DNA from 4 places in the Lysinibacillus sp. 10T31 genome. Region 2 is predicted to be linked to each of the others. Evidence: riboswitches for the same ligand, from Rfam matches in the RefSeq annotation. Region 2 holds a riboswitch; each other region holds the start of a gene.
The links. A riboswitch is a leader RNA that binds a small molecule or an ion and turns the genes downstream of it on or off. The one in region 2 is predicted to bind cobalamin.
Positions count from the first base shown of each region.

Region 1: it holds a riboswitch for cobalamin, as region 2 does, so the genes downstream of both, cobT (nicotinate-nucleotide--dimethylbenzimidazole phosphoribosyltransferase) here and AC1DCY_RS21030 (FecCD family ABC transporter permease) in region 2, are expected to answer to the same signal.
Region 3: it holds a riboswitch for cobalamin, as region 2 does, so the genes downstream of both, mmgD (citrate synthase) here and AC1DCY_RS21030 (FecCD family ABC transporter permease) in region 2, are expected to answer to the same signal.
Region 4: it holds a riboswitch for cobalamin, as region 2 does, so the genes downstream of both, nikA (nickel ABC transporter substrate-binding protein) here and AC1DCY_RS21030 (FecCD family ABC transporter permease) in region 2, are expected to answer to the same signal.

Region 1 is NZ_JBFTHS010000035.1:42,306-46,152, forward strand. It holds gene skfB (sporulation killing factor system radical SAM maturase) at 1-150, opposite strand, end outside; gene skfA (sporulation killing factor) at 221-394, opposite strand; gene AC1DCY_RS18910 (response regulator transcription factor) at 663-857, shown strand; gene cobT (nicotinate-nucleotide--dimethylbenzimidazole phosphoribosyltransferase) at 960-2,012, opposite strand; cobalamin riboswitch at 2,127-2,303, opposite strand; gene AC1DCY_RS18920 (DMT family transporter) at 2,445-3,314, opposite strand; gene AC1DCY_RS18925 (rhodanese-like domain-containing protein) at 3,578-3,847, opposite strand, start outside.
Region 2 is NZ_JBFTHS010000044.1:33,305-37,151, forward strand. It holds gene AC1DCY_RS21020 (ABC transporter substrate-binding protein) at 1-601, opposite strand, end outside; gene AC1DCY_RS21025 (ABC transporter ATP-binding protein) at 661-1,434, opposite strand; gene AC1DCY_RS21030 (FecCD family ABC transporter permease) at 1,435-2,523, opposite strand; cobalamin riboswitch at 2,614-2,797, opposite strand; gene AC1DCY_RS21035 (DNA topoisomerase III) at 3,138-3,847, shown strand, end outside.
Region 3 is NZ_JBFTHS010000012.1:83,170-87,016, reverse strand. It holds gene AC1DCY_RS09245 (bifunctional 2-methylcitrate dehydratase/aconitate hydratase) at 1-378, opposite strand, end outside; gene mmgD (citrate synthase) at 476-1,597, opposite strand; cobalamin riboswitch at 1,791-1,985, opposite strand; gene AC1DCY_RS09235 (NUDIX hydrolase) at 2,236-2,715, shown strand; partial or broken gene AC1DCY_RS09230 (helix-turn-helix domain-containing protein) at 2,753-3,052, opposite strand; gene AC1DCY_RS09225 (hypothetical protein) at 3,770-3,847, opposite strand, start outside.
Region 4 is NZ_JBFTHS010000012.1:72,830-76,676, forward strand. It holds gene metE (5-methyltetrahydropteroyltriglutamate--homocysteine S-methyltransferase) at 1-946, shown strand, start outside; cobalamin riboswitch at 1,116-1,308, shown strand; gene nikA (nickel ABC transporter substrate-binding protein) at 1,448-3,061, shown strand; gene nikB (nickel ABC transporter permease) at 3,133-3,847, shown strand, end outside.

The DNA of each region.
Region 1 (3,847 bases), on a different contig from region 2:
TATTTGTAGTGATTGATTTTTTGCTAATAATAATGCTATTTCGACGGCCTCTCCACTAAGGCGAAAATAGTACATGCTTCTTTTTTCAACTAACAATGCCCCATTTGGCTGCAAATGAATATAAAATTCTGGTTGATAATCGGTTTCCAATAGTACAACCACCTTTCGATATACGTATGATAAAAGGAGACTAAATTTTTTAAGCCTCCTCTCATTTTTTCTATAACGCTGCATTAATTGGTGTGACAGGTGGCATACAAACCCTAGTAAGAGGTATAGAATGTGCAGCCCAGCAAGCAGCGCAGCCAACAGATTTAACTAGCGGTCTTATCGTCTGTTTTCCAGCTGCTGAATGCGTTGATTCCCAATTTTTCTTGTTTTCATCTGACTTCATAGGAACACCTCCTCTATACTTTATACAAAACAATAGACCTGACATATTTTTATAAATATTAAATATCTCGCAGCCATTCTGCTTTGTAGTTTACAATCTAGCATAAAAAAAAAAAAAAAAATCCGTATTTCACGACATATAAATTCAATTTTCACAATTTTGTAATTTTTTTAAATGTAAAATGATTAAACCATGTACAAAATATAGGTTAATAAATATATCTATGCTAATGTATGGTTATATAAATTAAAAATGGGAGTGTTTGTATATGGTTAGACTTACACCAAAAGAGTATGAAGTATTGCAACGTGTCGCAGAGGATAAAACAAATAGTGAGATTAGTGAAGAATTAGGCATTGGAAAAAGAACTGTAGAGCATCACATATCCTCCATTATTCAGAAGTTTGGAGTAGAATCTCGTGTGGGAGCTGTTGTTACAGCGATTAAAAAAGGACTTCTGTAAAGATTTGCTTTCGAACTATGTAAGGCAAGCTTAAGACTCCCAGAATGCAGGAGGGAGTCTAGCTACCTATAAATAATCAGCGAGGGCCATTGACATTTCACTTTATTTTAATAGCTGCATAGCTTCCTCTAATGTAGTCATGTTTTTCATCATAGAGCATGCTGCGTCCAAAATAGGAAATGCTAAAGCTGCACCAGAGCCTTCACCCAATCGCATATTCATTTGTAGCATCGGTTCAATTCCGAGCATTTCAGCGGCAATTTTTGCACCTGGTTCTTCAGAGGCATGAGAAGGAATAATATAGTCTTTGACGTTTGGCTCAAGTTCGTATGCAATAAGAGCTGCAATAGTAGAAATAAAGCCATCAATAACAACTGGTTTTCGATGTGCGGCGGCAGCAAGTATTACTCCTGCCATAGCGCCTATTTCTAGCCCTCCAACTTTTGCAAGAATATCAATAGCATCATGACGATTTGGTTTATTTAATGCAATAGCATTGTAAATAACCTCTACTTTATGTGCAATCCCTCCTGGTCCAACTCCTGCACCGAAGCCTGTCACTTCATTCGGATGACACTCGTGAAGAACCGATAATATAGCAGCACTAGGTGTTGTATTACCGATACCCATTTCACCTGTCCCGAGTACATTTATCCCTTTTTTAACTTCTTCCGTAGCTACTTCAATTCCCACTTCAATGGATTGAATGGCTTCTTCCCTTGTCATAGCAGGTCCTTTTGCCATATTGTCCGTACCATATTTAATCTTTTTAATGATGACTCCAGCATCATGCGGAATATCCTCTTTTACGCCAACATCTACTGTGACAATTTTTGCATCTGTGATTTTTGCAATAGCACAGACACCAGTCCCTCCTCTAGGAAAATTTAATGTTTGAAAGACCGTCACATTTTGTGGATTAGGTGTTACCCCTTCATCACAAACACCATGATCTGCTGCACAGACAATTATCGCCTTATTATCAATCGCAGGAAATAGGTCTCCTGTAATTCCGGATAGTTGCACAGCAAGGGTCTCCAGTTTCCCCAAGCTTCCAGGAGGCTTGCAAAGTGCATCTATGCGTTCCCTTGCCTTCTCCATCATTTTGTTGTCAGCACTTTGAATGTTTTGAATCGTCTGTTGTAATAATTGCATGAAAATTTCCCCTTTCTTTTTTGCCCTTGTTACTCGAAGAATGATTTAGAGAAAAAAATAAAAAGCCTGTAGTTTATTCCATAACAAATAAACTACAGACTTTTCCATCGTCTATATAACCGAAGCAGATAGGCAGGTCTCCTGGCTCAATTTCAACATTTCATAGAACCTTCCCAGCACGATGCTAGTGGCATTCTCTATGAAACTCCCTTTTACAGTGGTGGGACCGCTAAAGCTTTTCACTTTATTCCCTATTCTCCCGCAATGGGCACCTAATGCTTTTATGTAATTACTTTAAATCTACGGCAAAGTGGTTTTTGTGTCAATGTTTTAATTTTTTAGAAAACATCACATACAATTAAAGAAGTGTTCCAACATGCCACAAAAATACTTCTAAATTTGGATGTCTGCAAGGGGTTTCTTGTTCGTTTACTACTGTGAAATTCGCTTTGTTTTATCTATTTCACTCAGAAATGTTGCGCCGAGTAATAGAATAGCTCCTATTATTTGTAGGGTCGCCATTTTCTCTCCTATAATCATCGTCGAAATCACTAATGATGTGAGTGGATCAATATAGCTTAAAATAGCTATACTTTGCCCTTTTAGATGACGCATTCCGAAAAAGAACAGAAGGAAGCCGATTCCAGCATGGACAATGCCCAATGCAATAAGTAAACTAAATGATTTTATATCGATTTGCATGACTTGAAACCCATTGGTCCCCAAAAGATAAAGCGCAAGGAATAACGCTGCTAAAGCAAGCTGAATAATCGCATTATCAGGTTCTTTTAATCCACGGATATATTTATTGGTGAATGTGACTATTGTATAGAAATAAGCTGCAACAAGCCCATATACAATACCGATATAATGTTCGCTCGTTTCGGTAGTTTGACTTTGAACGATAAAATACAGACCTACAAGAGCAACACAAACATAAAAAATTTTTCTTAATAATATTTTCTCTTTTAACACTATAGGTGACAAACAAATCACTAGTACTGGCGCGAAATAGTAGCTTAGAGCTGCATTTGCGATAGTTGTTTCCTTGTACGCTTGGAAAAGGAAAATCCAATTGCCGCATAAGGCAAAGCTCGAAAGTACCAATGGCCATTTATTTTGCAAAATAGTTGTTTTCGAAAACCTTTCTTTTTTAGATAGGAAAATCAAAAGTAAAAAACAAGAGCCAATGAGACTCATCCAAAAGGCAATTTCACTTGAAGGCAACTTAATGTATTTTGCAAAAACACCTACAGCTCTAAAAATAATCATCGATAATATAAAAGATAGTTTTCCGCTCATTTCTAATTCCTACTTTCTACATGTATATAGTCTTCGATATACAGTAGAATCTATCGAGAATTAGCAAGCTTTTATTGAATGCCTAAACAGCAGATTCTACTGTAAAGACATTGTTGGGGGTGCTATTGTCTGATACATACTAATCCCTCCTTGCACGTTGCTATCATAACACATTTTTACCAAATAATAGCGAACCACTTTAATCTTTCACCACCCGATTGTATAAGAAAAACCCTCGTATAAACGAGGGTTTCAATCGAACATTATTTAAATTCTAACTCTCCATCATAAGCAAGCATGCCGCCTTCAAGGTTTGTTACGTCAAAGCCTTGAGCTTCTAGGTATGCACAAGCATTTGCTGAACGACCGCCAGCCTTGCAAACGATAATGTATGGCTTAGAAGCATCTAATTCACCTAAGCGCTCAGGGATTGTCCCAAGAGCAATGTGTTGAGCACCAGGGATCATGCCTTGTGCTACCTCATCATCTTCACGAACATCAATAATATATAGGTCTTCGTTCGCATCTAATAG
Region 2 (3,847 bases):
GAATGTCCTCTACATCTTTTGTCATTTGCTCAATTAACTTTTCTCCACGCTCTTCCACATGGAATATCTTGGCGATGTTACGAATATCGCCGAAAATATCCTCTAACTTAGGATTTTTAATGCTTGAAGATGTATGTAAATAAGTGTGGATGCCAAGTGCTTCTAGTTCTTCTGGTGTTCCGACACCCTTCTCACTAAACGCGCTTTTCCAGCCTGCATATAAAAAATCTGCGCCTGAATCAATCACTTGTTCCTTTGTTGGGTATTGCTCAGCTAATACCGGAACTTTTTCATACGCTGCCTGTAACGGTGGATAAATTGCATCATCTAAATATGCTGTTCCGACCATCGAATCCTCTAAGCCTAACGCTAGCATAATCTCTGTCACATGTTGATTTAAGCTAATCGCTTTTTTAGGTGCTTCCGAATAGACTTGTGTCGTATTGTTATTGTCAATCGTTACTTCCGTTGCTCCTGCTTTTGCTGGTTCTACTTGTTCACTTTGCGATGCTGAATCTTGTTTTTCCCCGTTACCACAAGCCGCTAAAATACTTAGCATTGCGATTGCAAGAACAAGCCATACGCTTTTTAATGTCTTCATGTCTACTTCTCCTTTTTTCTAAAAAATATATAGAAAGAAATCTAAGACTCCTTAACTAACTATAAAAATTGCTCAGATATATAATAAATATGCGGCTTTTTCGTGACAGGATGTACACTAACTTCCGCATGTACACCAAACACCTTTTGTAGCAATGAGGGTGTTAATACATCAAACGGAGTTCCATACGCCGCAATTTCTCCGTCCTTTAAAACATAAATTTTATCGCAATAAGTTGCTGCAATATTTAAATCATGCAAGGCTACAATGACCGTAATCGGCAAGCTCTGTATTAAATCCATGAGCTGGAGTTGATGCTGAATATCTAAATGATTCGTTGGCTCATCTAATGCCATGACCTTAGCCTGTTGCGCCAAAGCCCTTGCAACAACGACCCGTTTTTTCTCACCACCAGATAATGAACTAAAAGTACGTTCACTTAAATGCAGAACGCCTGCTTGCTGCATCGATTCCTCGACAATAGCTAGATCTTCTTTTGTATCCACTTCCATAAGCCTTTTATGCGGTGTACGTCCCATTGCAACAAGATCCTTAACAGTGAACTCAAATAGCACTGGTGTTTCCTGCCCTACGACGGCTAGTTGCTTTGCTATCTCCTTTGAAGATTGCTTGTAAATATTTTCATTAAATAAAAATACTTCTCCCTCTTGGGGTTGTAGCATACGGTACATATTTTTTAATAGGGTCGATTTCCCACTGCCATTAGGGCCAATTATGCCCACAAACTCGCGTTCTTGAATATGTACAGAAACATTGTTTAATATTTTCACCTGCTGCACAGCAAAAGTAAGGTTTTTTGCTACGTATACCATCTAATTCTCCTCCCCGAAAGAATACATTTGCTTACGCAACATCCATATAAAAAATGGGCATCCGCATAAAGCCGTAATAATTCCAATCGGCATTTCCTCAGGTGCAATCACAATGCGTGCAACTGCATCAGCCCATATTAAAAATATCGCACCAACTAATGCACTGACTGGCAGTACAAACTTATAATTTGAGCCGACAATCATACGTACGATATGTGGAATAATCAGACCTATAAAGCCAATTGCACCACTTACAGCAACAAGGACACCTGTTAATAGGGAAATTAATAAAATTAGTAGCAATCGAAATTTCTCTAAATTAACCCCTAGCGTAACAGCAGATTCTTCGCCTAGTAAAAGTAAATTCAAATGACGTGCATGGAGACGTAAAACTACGTAGACGACCGTTAAAACAACGAATGGAATCAATAAATTCCCCCATTTTGCTCCAGCCAGACTTCCCATCATCCAATACATCACTGCCTTTATGCCGCCCTCTTCTTTCGCCATCATCAGCATAAAATTCGTCATTGCTGACAAAACTAGTGACACGGCAATTCCGGCTAATAATAATCGAATAACTGAAATTCGCCCCTCAACTCGTGCTAAGAAAAACACGATTAGTACTGCAATCGTCGCACCTATAAAAGCCGCAAATGATAGCGCATACATACCCAAAAATGAAAAAGCTCCAAGTAAAATAACAGACGTCGCACCGACAGATGCACCGGAAGATACACCCAAAATATAGGGGTCTGCGATTGAGTTGCGAACTAAAGCTTGAATAGCAGCTCCCGAAATAGCAAGACCCGCTCCGACTATTATGGCAAGTACTACGCGGGGAGTACGAATTTGCCATATGATAATTTCCTGCGAACGACTCCAATCTTCTGCAATTCCAAGTGGATTGAACGGGATATGCGACAAAAAAATACGCCATACAATACCAGGTGTAATAGATACAGAGCCTACCATTATCGCTAACGTCATTGATATTAGAACGACACCAGTCAATACTAATAAGAGTAGGTTGATTTTTCTTGTTGTTGGATTTTTCAAAACGCTCTCCTCTCTTAAAGCAAAGGGCATAAAAAAAATCCCCTTGTCACAAGAGGATGTCATAGTTAAATAAAGGGCGTCTCTTCCCAGTCACTACAACCATCCTCGTGGTTCTATGTAAGTTTGTTACTTTTATTGGCAGGTCTCCTGGCTCAGGTTCATCATCTATACGCCTTCCCATAGCTCGCTACAGTGACTATTGTATAGACTCTCCATTACAGTTGCGGGACAGCATCGGATTTGCACCGATTTCCCTTTTAAGCAAACGAACAATGTCATTCGCACCAACAAGAATTATTAAGTTATAAGAGGAACAATATCAGAATATTTTCCAGATAGCAATTATATTATATAATACATTAAAGTAAAAATATTAATAAACGAGCGTTTAATAGCTGTAAAATAGAACTATTAAACATTAATTATTTTTAGAAAAATAAATATATTTAGCCTTCTTCTCTATATTCAATATCACAACGTAATCCCATTAAAAAAAGAAAAAACATTAGCAGATGAATTTTCGGACATCTTTTAGTTTGAAGAGCAGTCCGATAAACACAATTATTAATATTACCGTTATACTGAAAATTAATTTATAATTAATATACAAGAAGTTGTAATTATTATTAATAGGAGAAGGATATATGAAAATAGTAATTGCAGAAAAACCAGATCAAGCTGCAAAATTAGCTGCCCCCTTTTCTTTTACAAAAAAAGCTGGTTACTTTGAAGTTAAGCCTAACACATATTTTCCAGATGGAGCACTAATTACATGGGCGATAGGACATCTATGTGAATTGAAAGCACCTGAGGAATATAATCCAACATGGAAGAAATGGACATTAGAAACATTACCGATTATTCCAGATCGATTCGAATATAAAGTGACAAAATCAAAATATAAACAATTCAATGTAATTAAAAGTTTAGTAAAAAGACCTGATATTCGAGAAATCATCATTGGTGGTGATGCTGGGCGTGAAGGTGAGTTAATTATCCGCACCATTTTGAGAGTATGCGGTGTTAATAAACCGATGAAACGTCTATGGATATCATCTTTAACAGAAAACGCTGTAAAAAATGGGTTTGCAAACTTACTACCAGAAGAGAAAACACGTGATATTTATTTTGAAGCACTAAGTCGTTCATGTGCAGACTGGCTAATTGGCATCAACACATCCAGATTATACACGGTACTCCTCAAACGAAATGGCGTGAAAGATGTATTTTCAATTGGTCGTGTACAAACACCTACACTTGCACTAATAGTAAAGAGAGAGCATGAAATTGCGAATTTTAAATCAGAACCATTTTGGGAAGTGGAAACAGAGTTTAATTTTAATGGAAAAATGTT
Region 3 (3,847 bases), on a different contig from region 2:
ACTCAAATAATCCGCAACAGCTAAAATGCCACCTAAATTATCTGAAGGATGTCCCCATTCAGCCGCAAGCCAAGTATCGTTATAATCCAACCAACGAATCATACAACCGATATTGAAGGCGCCTCTTACTGGATCAAGAACATAGGAAGTTCCCGGAACACGTGTACCATTAGGGACGACTGTACCTGGTACTACTGGACCAAGAAGTTTCGTACACTCAGGATATTGCAAGGCCAAAATGCCACAACCTAAAGTATCCAATAAAACATAACGTGCTGTTTCGTATGCTTCTTCACTTGTAATCGTTGTATTTAAAACGTAATCGGCTATATCAGTTAGTAATTGATCTGTCTTAGATATTTCATTTGTTTTAATCATCTATATCTTCCTCTCAGGCATAAATTTGATATACTAGTATACTGATGGACATTGTTCAGAATGCCCATCAGCTCTATGGCGAGTTGTTAAAACTTGATTATACCGATAATTCTTCAAGGTTATGACGCTCGCCAATATAATTGACACGAGGTCTAAATAATCTATTATTGTCATGCTGCTCTATCACATGAGCACATAAGCCGATAGTTCGTGAGCCGAAGAAGATTGGCGTATAAATTTCGATCGGCAAACCAAGCATGTAGTACACTGGTGCTGCATAATAATCTAAATTTGGGTACAACCCTTTTTTCTGTACCATTACTTTTTCACCAGCTTCACACATGTGATATAAGCGGTCATCCCCTTGCTCCAAACATAATTTGTACAAAGCCTCTTTCATAATTTGCGCTCTTGGGTCCATCTTTTTCATATATACACGGTGCCCAAAGCCCATAATCTTTTCTTTATTTTGTAGTTTGTTTTCCAGCAATGTTTCAAAGCCTTCAACTGTTTTGGCTTCAAGAAGCATATACATCACCGCCTCGTTTGCCCCGCCATGTAAATTACCTTTCAATGATGCGACAGCCCCAGTTAGAGCACCATACAAATCAGATTGTGTAGAAGCAATAACACGAGCCGTAAACGTAGAATTTGGCATCTCATGCTCACTATATAAAACGAGTGACTGATCAAAGATTCCTTCTTCTAACGCAGTTGGTTTTCTGCCAGTAATCATGTAATAAAAATTTGCACTATAGGAAAGCTGGCTATCAGGCTCCACGATATCTTGACCATTTAATACACGATAGCTATTTGCTACGATGTTGGGCATACCACCTAAAAGTCTATATGCTCTCGTCAAATTCATTTCAGTAGAACGATCGTTGATGTGCTGATCATAGCCTGCTAAAACAGAAATCCCAGTTCTAAGCCCATCCATAGCATGTGTCCCATTAGGCAATAACTTGAAAATTTGAAAAATCTCTTGTGGAACCTGATAATTAGATTTCAACTTGTCCTGTAAATCAGTCCGTTGCTCGATAGTTGGTATTTCTCCATGCAACAATAAGTAAACAATGTCTAAGTACGAATATCTCTGTGATATTTCAATCAAATCATAACCCCTTATTACAATTTGACTTCCTACAGTGTCTAAAAAAGATAGCTTTGTTTCAGCGGCAATGATGCCATCAAGACCTGGTGAATAATTTAACTCCATTCATTACAACCCCTTTGTTTAATTATTCTTGAAAGCGTTACCATTCAAACACGAAAGAACAACAAAAAAACAACTTCTACCCCTTTGAGAAGTTGTTAATCTACAAAAGCATGACAAAGCAAATAAACAGTGAATTTACATGAATTCACAAAGATCATGCAGTAGCTAACACCTCCCTATCCTCGTAGGTCAATTGATGCTTACCTTAGTGGCAGGTCTCCTGACTTATGATCAACGCTACGATAACACCTTCCCATTTTGACAAACAAAACAGTGGCCTTGTTATCGAACTCCTAAATACAGTTGCGGGACAGTGTTGGACTCTCACCAACTTCCCTTTTAATCAAATGGAATCAAAACCATTTGAACCACCAAAATTTAGCATATTCAATTTGTCTTTTTACCTTAACATATAGTTTTCAAAACAATCAATATAGTCGGAATTCAAAAAAACTTGATCATAATAAGCTATTTTTCATTTTTAAAGAACTATTCTATGTTTTTAAGCACTATTTCGTACAAAAAAAGATTGTTAATCAATACCAATGAAGCTATTTTTATTATTTGTGAGTAAAATAGAGGATTCATATTTTGAAAAAGCGAATATATTTTTTAATGAAAAGTATTAGGGGGCGAATATGGGGTATATTTCAGAATTAAGGAAACTTATCGGTAGTAGACCAATTATAAGCATCGGAGCGACAATTCTTGTGATAAACGATGATAAGAAAATTCTCTTTCAACATCGTTCGGATACGTTGGATTGGGGATTACCTGGGGGCTCGATGGAACTAAACGAAACTTTAGAAGAAGTTGCTAGCCGTGAGCTCTATGAAGAAACAGGACTCGTGGCCAATGAATTTGACTTGATTGGTGTTTTTTCGGGACCAGATTATTATTTCCAATATCCAAATGGGGATGAAGTCTATACAGTCATTCATCTTTATGTTGCTAAAAATGTAAGTGGTGTATTGGAGAAAAAGGATGATGAGAGTTTGAACCTTGCATATTTCGGTGAAAATGAGCTCCCAGATAATATGGAAAAGAGAACAAAAAATCTATTAGACAATCTAGAGGATAAATTGTGGGATTTAGGTAGTTCTTTTGCAAGTAAATAAACATTTGCTACGGATCCTACGCCTGATTGGAACGTTGCCGGCATTGATCAACTACATCATCAAAGGGCTTGTTGCTAAAATCCTCAGCCAGCCGTTGGTATGTTTTCTTTATATCTTTTTTTGTCATTTGCGGGAGGTAGCCAATGAGTTCATCAATGCTTATATTAAAATAGGTTGCCAATTGTGGTAGCAGGGTGATATCCGGATAGCTTTGAGCCGTCTCCCATTTGGAAACGGAAGCCTTTGATACACCGACATACTCAGCAAGTTTATCTTGTGTAATACCTTTTTCTTTTCTATTTGCTGAAATAGCTTTTGCAATACTTATTTCTCTCATCATTTTCACTCCCTATACTATTATTAAAATGCATTTTATCGTCAATTCCAATGGAGTTATATTTTATTTTAGTAGAAAAAATCAACCACAAGGCAACAAATCTAGTGATACACAAAATCCATTTCAGCATTTGTAAACACTTTTTGTATATTGCTATAGTGAATATTTTTCAAATGACATAACCAATACAATAACACTATATTCTCTTATCCTACGGTTCGAACAATACTTGAATGGAGTGTAATTTACGGTCTTACTATTTTGTACATATAAATGGTTGATGGGGGTTTTTTAACTACATCCTAAAATTGAAGAAATAATAATGTTCTAATGAATGGTCATTTCAAACAGGGTAAGCTTAACTTAGTTGTAACGACTTAATAAAACTAAAGTTTGTTAAGTTCCACAGTCATTACATATAGATTACCCAGAAAAGTAAAAATACTTGACCAGACAAACCGTCGCCCCAGTATTAAACTGGGGTTTTTTGTTTTTTTCTAATCAAGTATAAGCTTTTCGGAACCGCCATCTGTCATACAAAAAAGATTCTTTTGATTCATACCTCCGGAGTACCGAATGGCATCAAAAGAATCCTTTTATTGTATTTTGTATATACAATTTAAATTATTATAAAGTAAAAGCTAATTTTCTCTGTATTGTAAGCGAGAAAATTAGCTTAATCTTCATAATATCAATCTGTTGGTCGGTGTATTCTAATTATAGTCTAACCTTAACCTCAGTACCGTCCTTAGCTTTGACATCAACTAGCACGATCCCCTTATAATTCTTCAGTTC
Region 4 (3,847 bases), on a different contig from region 2:
TTGGAGAAAGAAACAATTATCGAATGAAGAATACGAAGCATTTATAGAGCATGAAACAAAGCGTTGGATTAATATTCAAGAAGAACTAGATATCGATGTACTAGTTCATGGTGAATTTGAGCGTACTGATATGGTAGAGTATTTCGGTGAAAAACTTACCGGTTTTGCATTTACGAAAAAAGCATGGGTAGTATCATATGGATCTCGTTGTGTAAAGCCTCCTATCATTTATGGAGATGTCTCATGGGCATCACCAATAACCGTGAAGGAGTCCGTGTACGCTCAAAGTTTAACAAATCGTTTTGTGAAGGGGATGCTTACGGGGCCAGTGACAATTTTAAATTGGTCCTTTGTGCGAGACGATATTTCACGAAAAGATGTAGCTTTTCAAATTGCATTAGCACTTCGCAAAGAGGTTGAAGCCCTCGAAGGCGCAGGCATTTCCATCATTCAAGTTGATGAACCAGCACTACGAGAAGGTTTACCGCTTCGCAAAGAAGGATGGGGAGCTTACTTGGAGTGGGCTGTCAATTCCTTCAAACTTGCTACATCTAGTGTCAAAGATGAAACACAAATCCATACACATATGTGTTACTGTGAATTTAACGATTTCATAGAACCAATTAGTTCACTTGATGCAGATGTTATTTCAATTGAAACATCTCGTAGCCATGGGGAGCTTATCGCTTCACTTCAAGTTCATCCATATAAAAAAGGAATTGGTTTAGGGGTATATGATATTCATAGTCCGCATGTGCCAAACGAGGAAGAAATGCTAGAAATTATGCGAGACAGTTTACAGGTTCTTGAAAGTAATCAATTTTGGGTAAATCCAGATTGTGGCTTAAAAACGAGAAAAGAAGCAGAAACGATTAAGGCGCTAGCAAATATGGTGACAGCTACTAAAATATTACGCCAGGAAGTAAAGCAATCAACACTGAGTTAACGAAAGAATTGTTATATCCACTATATCTTCTCTCCGAATAAAAAGAAGTTATACAAGGCCAGGGTTAAGCTACCTGGCCTTTTTATGTTAGTCATTATTTCGAGGTTTTTATTATATTCAGAAAATAAAATTGACGTGAACATTAGAGCATGTTATGTTTATTACTAATTTCATAGCAATCATTACAAGTTTGAATGAAATAAGCTTTCATTCAATTAAAAGGAAAATGGGTGTAAATCCCATGCTGTCCCGCAGCTGTAAATGAGGAGTTTTGTTTCAATTGCCACTGAGTTATTACTTGGGAAGGTGAAGCAAAATATTGATTCATGAGCCAGAATGCCTGCTTGTAAGGAGATTCATTGATGATCTACGAAAGATAGGGAGATGGATGGGTGCTTGCTAACAGTAAGTTATTCTGTCCTTATTCTTTTATAGAATAAGGTTTTTTTATGCCTTCTCACCATCTACATTTGTAACACGAACAGAGATAGGAGACAGAAAATGAGATTGACAAAGTATTTACTTCCTTTCATGCTTGTTTTGATGTTCAGTCTACTTACTGGCTGTACAAGTACTGAAAAGGGAGAGCCAGCATCGAAACAACAGACAGACGAAAAAATGATTACGATTGGATGGCCATTAGATGTAGGTCCATTAAATCCCCATACATATTTACCAAATCAAATGACAGCCCAAGCAATGGTCTATGAATCATTGGTTGAATATAACGATGATGGAACAATTACGCCGAAACTAGCAGAAAGTTGGGACATCTCAAAGGATAAAACTTCTTATGTTTTCCATTTGAGAAAAGATGTCAAATATTCTGACGGAACGGCTTTTAATGCAGACAATGTGATTCGTAACTTTCATGCAGTTTTAGCTGATCGTGATATGCATTCTTGGATGGGTATGGTCAATCATATTAAAGAGGTTGTGAAAGTGGATGACTTTACAATTCGTTTGCAATTGGATGAACCTTATTATCCTGTGTTAAACGAACTTGCCTTTGTTAGACCTTTCCGTTTTTTAGGGGATAATGGATTCCCTAAAGGTGATGCGACGCAAGATTCAATTAAAGCGCCTATTGGGACAGGCCCATGGGTATTAACAGATTACAAAAAGGATGAGTACGCTTTATTTAGTCGCAACGAAAATTACTGGGGGGAAAAACCTCTTGTAGAACAAATAAAAGTAAAAATTATCCCTGATTCAGAATCTATTTCGTTGGCCTTTGAAAACGAAGAATTAGATTTAATATATGGTCGTGGCATCATTAGTTTAGATAACTATACGTTTTTAAAAGATAGTGGGAAATATAAAACGGCTACGTCTGAACCTTTGTCTACGCGTGCGTTACTGTTTAATACACAGTCAGGTCCGTTAGCAGAATTAAAGGTACGTCAAGCGATTCAATATGCAATCAATAAGGAGCAAATGGTTGACAGTATTACACATGGTACTGAAAAAGTGGCCAATACACTATTTTGGGATGCTGTTCCTTATGCAAATATTGATTTAGCTCCAATTTTATATAATCCGAAAAAAGCGCAGCAATTGCTAGATGAAGCGGGATGGACGCTACAGAAGGGTGATAAAATTCGCTCTAAAAACGGACAGCCACTAACATTAGATTTAATCTACATTGCAACAGATGCGATTCAAAAACCAATGGCGGAACTAATGCAAGGTGAACTTGCAAAAATAGGGGTACAGTTGAATTTAGAAGGCGCAGATGTGATGGTAGGTCTGCAAAAATTAATGGATGATCAGGTTGATATTAATTTCTGGCGGACAAATGGACCACCAACAGACCCACATAGCTTTGCTAATGAATCAGCGACACCAAACGCTAATGGTGTCTATGAAGCAAAATTAGGCTTACCAAATGCCAAAGAAATCGATAATAACATTCATCAATTATTAGTAGGTACAGATGAAAAAGAGCGAGTGCAACTTTATACGGATATTTTAACAGAGTTCCATGACCAAGCACTATTCTATCCTATATCTTATGAAACAAATAACGTGATTTATCAGCCATATATGAAGGATTTTGCTCCACGTGCATCTGAATATGATATTCCATATGCACAAATGGATAAAGAAAAATAACTGTAAAAGAGAGAGTATGTCTATTAAAGACAGCTCTCTCTTTATCATAGGATTGAGTAGGAAGTGACAGCATGTATGAATCGACATGGATGTTTTGTTTAAAAAGAATTTTGACATTGCCTTTTGTACTATTGGGCGTATCCATTTTGACCTTTATATTTATTCGTTTCGTTCCAATAGAGCCTGCTGAGGTCATACTTAGATTGGCAAGAGTTACACCAACAGCAGAAGCCATTCAAGCATTACGTGAAGAACTTGGAACAGACAAGCCTTTTCTCATTCAATATTTGCTATGGATAAAAGGCGTATTGCATTTAGATTTCGGTACATCTTTTGTTAGTAAATTACCCGTGGCACAGGAGCTATTTGCTAAATTACCAGCAACCATTGAATTAGCTGTTGCTGCATTTGTGTTGATTTTAGGGTTAAGTATGCCATTAGGAATCATAAGTGCTTTGTATAAGCACTCCATCATCGATAAAATAATTAGACTTTTAACCATCCTGAGTGTATCGATTCCAACATTTTGGTTAGGTTTTTTACTACTATATGTATTTAGCTTGAAATTAGGGATCTTCCCAACAAACGGAAAAGGCACTTTAGCTCATTTAGTTTTACCTGCATTCGCATTAGCTTTACCAACAATTGGACTGTTCGTTCAGTTTATCCGTTCAGCTATCATTGAAGAATTACAACAGCATTATGTTCAATACGCGCAGCTAAGAGGATTAAAAAACTCTGTTATCCTTGTACGTCATGTTTTGAGAAATGCTGTTATACCGTTAA